Regions from separate parts of the Methylobacterium sp. CM6247 genome, predicted to be linked through region 3. Evidence: riboswitches for the same ligand, from Rfam matches in the RefSeq annotation. Region 3 holds a riboswitch; each other region holds the start of a gene.
The links. Region 3 has a riboswitch for cobalamin ahead of ACYQOP_RS06670 (TonB-dependent receptor). Riboswitches for the same ligand answer to the same signal wherever they lie in the genome.
Positions count from the first base shown of each region.

Region 1 (2,256 bases), 260 kb from region 3:
CTGCTCCTGGTTGTGGTAGATTTCGAGGTAGTCGGACCTGTCGATCCGTCCAGTACCGCTATTGAACCGGTACTGCTCGACATCGAGCCAGTGGCGCCGGCTCTGCAGCCGGTAGGCGGTGTTGCGGATGGTGATGTCGGCGCTGGGCGTCCACTCGGTCTTGAGCTGAGTCCAGTTGTCGGCCCAGAAGATCTTCGCGCCGTCGACATTGTAGTTGTTGTTGCGCAGGGACTGGACGATCCGGCCATTGACCAGCGGCGTGCCCCAGTAGCGCGCGGGCTCCTGGTAGCCGAGATCGTGGCTGAGCGTCACCGCGAGATCGGGGTTGAGCTGGAACAGCAGCGCGCCCGAGACCGCGAGGTTGCGGAAATCCCCGTTCGGGCTGGTCCAGCCGCCGTCGCGGTTGCCGCTGATATTGAGGCGGTAGGCCACCGCATCGCCGATGGGACCGCCGAGATCGACGGCGAGGCGCGCGAGCCCGTCCGACCCGGTAGCGGCACGGGCGGCATGGATCGGCGTGAAGCTCGGCTTCTTCGAGACCACGTTGACCACGCCGCCGATGGCGCCGTCGCCATAGAGGACGGAGGCCGGGCCGCGTAGCACCTCGATCCGCTCCACGTTCCAGGTATCGAACGGGAAGGTCACGGTGCCGGCGCCCACGAACAGCCGCGTGCCGTCATAGAGCTGCTGGATCGAGTTCGGGCCGGCGAAGCCCCGGCTGGAGAAGGCGCCGTTGCCGTTGCCGGGCGACGCGATGGTAGTGATGCCGGTGGCGTTCTGCGTCACCGCCTCGACCACCGTGTTCTGGCCCCGGATTCGGGCGGTCTCGCCGCTGATGACATCGATGCTGGCGGGGGTCTCCAGCGGCGTCAGGCCGAGGCGACTGGCGCTGCGGGAGGGGGTCGAGAGGTTGAGCCCGACCGGGTTGGCGCGAGTCAGGCCGACCCCGCTCCCCTCCACGGTGAGCTGGTCGAGGGTGACGGCATTCTGGCTGACGGAATCCTGGGCGCGGACCTCGCCCGCGAGCAGGGTCGAGCCGAGGAGTGACGCGAGGAAAGCGGTGGCGCGGGCCGGGGATATCCGCCCGGGGGCGCGGTTGGTGACCTGTGTGGGCATGTTCGTTTGGGCAAACCGGAGTGATCGCTGGCCGAATGCCGCGCCCCTTCTGCTAGATCGTATGTTATAACGTTACAATACGTCGAACCGGGCAAAATGCCTGCGCGGAGGACCAAACGGTCTCGCCAAGGGCAAGCTGTGGAGCGATTCTGTAACGGAAGGAACAGGGACGATCGGGCATCGCGGGCGAACGGCAGGCGCGGCTCAGCGCAGTGGCACGTCACCGCGAACGAAGCCGATCCCCACGCGAGCGCAGGCCCCGACACCCCACCAGGACACCCCGCCCGATGCGTTTCGCGTGTGACCACGACTGACGGCAGGTCTCCTGGCTCGCGGGTCGACGCCCTCTCATCGTCTTCCCAGAAGCCGGAGCCTCCAGTGACGTGTTGATGATGGGCTCGCCGCTTACAGTTGCGGGGGCAGCCGCGGCATCGGACGCAAGATCCTCACCGCGTTCCCTTTTGATCCCCCGAAGGGGAACCGTCATCGTCAGGCTAGTCGAGGGCGAGAGACCGCGTCAACGACGTGACGGCAATAGCCCAAAAGAAAAGCCCCGGACCGTTCGATCCGGGGCCGATCTCATCGGATGCGTATCGCCTACCAGCGGTAGGTGACGGAGCCGGTGATGCGGCGGCCGTCACCGTAATTGCAGCCGACATATCCGAGTTGGGCGCAGGTGCCGACATAGACCCGGTCGGCGAGGTTGTTGGCGGCCACCTGGAAGCGCCAGTTGTCGTAGGTATAGCGGATCGACGCATCCATCAGGAAGTAATCCGGCACGCGGATGGTGTTGGCGGCATCGCCGAACGTGTCGCCGATGTAACGAACGCCGAAGCCGAAGCCGAGACCACGGAACACGCCAGTCTGGACGGTATAGTCGGCCCAGTTCGAGATCACGATGTTCGGAACTTGAATGGGACGATTACCGACTGTGCTCGCGAACCGCGCGTCCGGGGGCGTATCCTTGGTCACCCGCGCGTTGAGGGCGGTGAGCGAGCTCAGTAGGCGGAACCCTTCGGCCAGTTCCACGGTGGCCTCGACCTCGACGCCGTTCACCGCGATCTCGCCGGTCTGGTAATAGGCCTGCTGCAGCGGATCGGTCGGATCGAAGGTCAGCGCATTGGTTTTCTTCGTGTCGAA
Region 1 covers NZ_JBTXKX010000003.1:971,626-973,881, forward strand. The annotation lists gene ACYQOP_RS05415 (TonB-dependent receptor) at 1-1,116, opposite strand, end outside; cobalamin riboswitch at 1,415-1,616, opposite strand; gene ACYQOP_RS05420 (TonB-dependent siderophore receptor) at 1,714-2,256, opposite strand, start outside.
Region 1: another riboswitch for cobalamin. It lies ahead of ACYQOP_RS05415 (TonB-dependent receptor); the one in region 3 lies ahead of ACYQOP_RS06670 (TonB-dependent receptor).

Region 2 (2,256 bases), 830 kb from region 3:
ACCCGCCAGCCATGGCCGAGCGCCCGCAGGACGAGGCCGAGCCCGGCCGTGGTCTTACCCTTGCCAGGGCCGGTATTGACGATGAGCAGGCCCTTCTCGATCGTCTTGGCCGCGACCTCGGCGTCCTGGACGGCCTTGCGCTTCTCCATCTTCTCACGGTGCCGTTCGGCCTCCGGGTCGCTCGTGTCTGAAACGCTCATGCGCTCGCTCCGGGTTGGGGTTTCACGATCATCGGCAGTCCCGCCACCATGAACACCACATGGTCGGCCCGCGCGGCGAGGCGCTGGTGCAGTCGCCCGGCCGCGTCGCGGAAGCGGCGGGCGAGCGCGTTGTCCGGCACGATGCCGAGACCGACCTCGTTGCCCACCAGCACCACCGGCCCCGGCGCGCGACCGCAGGCCTCGATCAGCGCGGCGCTCGCCGCCTCGATATCGGCCTCGGACAGGATCAGGTTGGTGAGCCACAGGGTCAGGCAATCGACCAGCACCGGCCCGGTCGCCGCGGCGACGGCCTCGGCCAGATCGATCGGCACGTCCCGGGTGATCCAATCCGCCGAGCGGCGCGACCGGTGAAGGGCGACGCGCTCCCGCATCTCGTCGTCCCAGGCCTGCGCGGTGGCGAGGTAGAGCCACGGCGCCGGGTGGGCTTCCACGAGGCGCTCCGCGTGCAGGCTCTTGCCCGAGCGCGCGCCTCCGAGGACCAGTGTCATTCTTGGGGAAGGCTGCCGCATGGCTCCCTTTAGCGCGAAACCGCCCTGCCCCGTCAAAGCCGGTAAAACGCTTTGGCGGCGCGTTGTCAGCGGTCGCGTGAGCGCGTAGAAGCGAAGTTTGGACGGTGCCCCGGCGACGGGGTGAAAAGGGAATGCGGTGAGGGCTCGCGCCTGAAACCGCAGCTGCCCCCGCAACTGTGAGCGGAGACGGGCCTGCCATCGGCCACCGGAGCGATCCGGGAAGGCGGCAGGACCGGATGACCCGCGAGCCAGGAGACCTGCCTTCCGAAGGGGACATTGTCCTCCCGCTCTATCCTCGAACGCCGCCGGCGGGGCGGCCGGAGACCTGACACGATGACCACGAACACTCTCGCCCTCACCGGCACCCGCAGCAACGAGCGTCTCGGCGCGGTACTTATGGCCGCTTTCCTCGGCCTCGGGCTCGTCTTCATGGCCGGCTTCGCACCGGCGATGGCGCTGCACAACGCGGCCCACGATTTCCGGCACGCCCAGAATTTCCCCTGCCACTGACCGCCTCGCGCTCAGCCAGGACCTGATTTCATGATGATCCGACTCGTGTCGGCGGCCCTGGTCGCCGGCTTCCTGGCGGCTGTCGTCGCCACGGGCTTGCAGCTCGCCCTCACCTCGCCGCTGATCATCGCGGCCGAGCGTTACGAGAGCGGTGAAGCCACGGCGCCGGCCGCGCTATCGATGCCGCGCGGCGCCTCCCCGGCCTCCCTCATCGTGCCCGTCCATTCGGGCCACGACCATGGTGGCAAGACGGACGGTGTCGAAGGCGGCGAGGTCGCACCGGCCTGGCAGCCCGGCCCCGGCCTGCCCCGGATGGTCTTCACCGCCCTCGCGACCCTGGTCGGCGGCGTCGGCTACGCCCTGTTACTGGGCGCGGCTCTCATTGCCTGTGGGCGCGAGCCGAGCCCGGAAACCGGCCTGCGATTCGCCATCGCGGGGTTCCTCGCCGTGGCCCTCGCCCCGGCCCTCGGCCTACCGCCGGAACTGCCCGGCATGGAGGCGGCGCCGCTCGCCGAACGCCAGTTCTGGTGGGTCATGACCGCAGCCGCCACCGCCATGGGACTCTACCTCATCGCGATTCGCCGCTCCTCCATCGCCGTCGCTGGAGGGCTCGTGCTTATCGTCGCACCGCATCTGGCCGGGGCGCCGGAGACGAGCCACACCGCCTCCGCCCTGCCGCCGGGCTACGCGGCCCAATTCGCCGCTCGGTCGCTGGGCATCGCCTTCGTGTTCTGGGCGGTGATCGGCCTCGCCTTCGGCTGGGCCTGGAACAGCGTCGGGCGCAAGAGCCCGGCGACGTCGCATGCCTGACGAGGACATCCAGGCCGGCAGCCCGGTCGTACTCTACGTCTGCGCCACCTGTCGCACGGCCGGCGACACGTCCGAGCCCCGCGCCGGGGCCCGCCTCGTCTCGGCGCTGCGCGATGCGGTGACGGAAGCCGCCATCGAGGGCATCGCGGTCGAAAGCGTGGAGTGCCTCTCCGTCTGCAAGCGCCCCTGCACCGTCGCCGTGGCCT
Region 2 covers NZ_JBTXKX010000003.1:403,645-405,900, forward strand. The annotation lists gene cobO (cob(I)yrinic acid a,c-diamide adenosyltransferase) at 1-200, opposite strand, end outside; gene cobU (bifunctional adenosylcobinamide kinase/adenosylcobinamide-phosphate guanylyltransferase) at 197-709, opposite strand; cobalamin riboswitch at 816-1,009, shown strand; gene ACYQOP_RS02750 (CbtB domain-containing protein) at 1,064-1,240, shown strand; gene ACYQOP_RS02755 (CbtA family protein) at 1,271-2,050, shown strand; gene ACYQOP_RS02760 (DUF1636 family protein) at 2,043-2,256, shown strand, end outside.
Region 2: another riboswitch for cobalamin. It lies ahead of ACYQOP_RS02750 (CbtB domain-containing protein); the one in region 3 lies ahead of ACYQOP_RS06670 (TonB-dependent receptor).

Region 3 (2,256 bases):
GTCGAGCTGGCGGAACTGGTCGCCGTTGACCGGGTCGTTGAGGAAATAGGTGAAGTTGTTGAACAGGTTGAGGTTCGAGCGGATGACGTAGGCGCTGGCGCGGGTGACGCCGCCGTCGTCCGACCGGCTCCAGCGGCCCGACAGGGAGAAGCGGCTGGCATCGCCGCCATCGCTCGGATCGAGAGTGCCGAAGCGGCCGATCACGCCTTCGGAAATGGCCCGCTGCGGAACCTGGTTCGTCGCCGTCCAGCGGTTGGAATAGGCCATGCCGGTGAGGGAGAACCCGTCGAGGGCAGTGCCCTGGCTGTAGCGGAGAACGCCGTTGAGCTTGCGGATGTCGTCCGGCACCACCCAGGGGCCGTCATAGACCTGAGCCTCGCCGGCGGCGAGGAGCGTCCCCTCCCCGAGGGGTGCGGAGGCGATGGTGAGGGCCCGCTTGTAGCCGAAGCTCCCGATGGAGGTGAGCGCGAGTGGGCGGGGCACTGCGTCGATCGTGTCGATCCGCACCGATCCGGCGGAGGCGAAATCCCCGTCACGGGCGAGATACGGGCCCTTGTGGAACTCCACCGCGCCGACGAGTTCGGGAATGAGGAAGTTGATGTCGGCATAGCCCTGGCCGTGGCCATGGGTGCGCATGTTGGCCGGCATGCCGTCGATGGTGATGGCGATGTCCGTGCCGTGGTCGAGGTTGAAGCCGCGCAGGAAGTACTGGTTGGCTTTTCCCTCGCCGGAATGCTGCGTGACGATGAGGCCGGGCACGGCCTCCAGCACCTCGCCGGGGCGGGTCACCGGGCGATCGTTGAGGGCCCTGCCGGTGATGACGCCCGAACTCGACGTCAGCGCGGGAGCGGACAGGGCGCCAAACGCTTCGGCCCCGCCGGCTCCGCCCGTGGCTCCGCCGAGACCGGGACCGGCGGCAGGGGGCGGACGCATGTCGGCGGCCACGGAGAGTTCGTCGAGGGTCGCCTCGGCGGTGGTGGCCGTCCCGGACTGGGCAAGAACCGGCGAGGCGGATGCCAGGAATCCGAGGGCGAGGAGCGGAGGGACGAGACGAACGGACACAGGCGGAGACCTCGGGCAACGGCAGTGGCACGTCACCGCGAACGAAGCCGATCCCTGCGCGCGAGCGCAGGCGCCGACACCCCACCAGGACACCCCGCCCGATGCGTTTCGCGTGTGACCACGACTGACGGCAGGTCTCCTGGCTCACGGGTCGACGCCCTCTCATCGTCTTCCCAGGTGGATCACCCAGTGACGTGTTGATGATGGGCTCGCCGCTTACAGTTGCGGGGGCAGCCGCGGCATCGGGCCAAGACCCTCACCGCGTTCCCTTTTGATCCTCGCAAGAGGAACCGTCAGCGTCAGGCTAGGTCGGCCGCGACGAGACGGTCAATTGCGAGATGATCCCGCACCGATCATCGCCGCTGCCCTGTCGCATTGCAGCAACGTCCGGCGTCACTCCGGCAGAGCGTCGAGATTCTTTGGCTCCTCGATGCGGCGGCCGTTCTTCTCGGCCCGGAAGCGCTTGCCCATCTCGTAGGCCGATTTGCGCATGCGCATGATCCCGCCGAGCGGCCGGTGCGCGGCCAACCCGTGCCAGGGGCTGAACGATAGACCGTCATCGACGTAAGCCGCGCGGGCCTCGCTCCAGCTCGCCTGCGGCGCGGCGGTGAGGGTGGCGATGGTGCGGTAGGGGCTCGCGGTCTCAGGCCAGACCACGGAGGCGTCCTCCACCGGCATGTCGTCGAGGTTCAGGCACAGCTGCGCCCGCAATTCCCAGGTGCCGCCGTGGATGCGAAAATGCTCCATCACCGCCTCGCGGATCGCGTCGGCGGCGCTCGTGTCGTCCAGAGGCTTGTTCGCCAGCGCCCTCATTTCGGGAGAGACCGGGACGAGGGAGATCTTGGCGATGTGATCGCCGAAGCGCAGCGGGACCTGACTGTAGAAACTGTCGCCGAGGAGATGCGTCTCGGGCTGCCCACCGAGGGTCGCCAGGGTCGGGCTCGGCGAACCGGTGGTCGCGACGACCGCGCTCTGCACACCCCGAAGCGCCGCCGATGCGGCCTTCTTCAGTCCCTCCGCCCGATCGGTGGTCTTGGCGAGGCGCTTCAGCGTCGCGAGGAACGGCTTCGGTCCCGGCGCCGAGAAGGCCGGCCCATTGACGAGCACGAAATCCTGCGTGGCATCCCCTTCCGACCCTTCGAGACGCTCTCCCTCGACACCGAGGACCTTGATCGCCGTGCCGCGCGGGGTGGA
Region 3 covers NZ_JBTXKX010000003.1:1,230,607-1,232,862, reverse strand. The annotation lists gene ACYQOP_RS06670 (TonB-dependent receptor) at 1-933, opposite strand, end outside; cobalamin riboswitch at 1,175-1,372, opposite strand; gene ACYQOP_RS06665 (catalase family protein) at 1,456-2,256, opposite strand, start outside.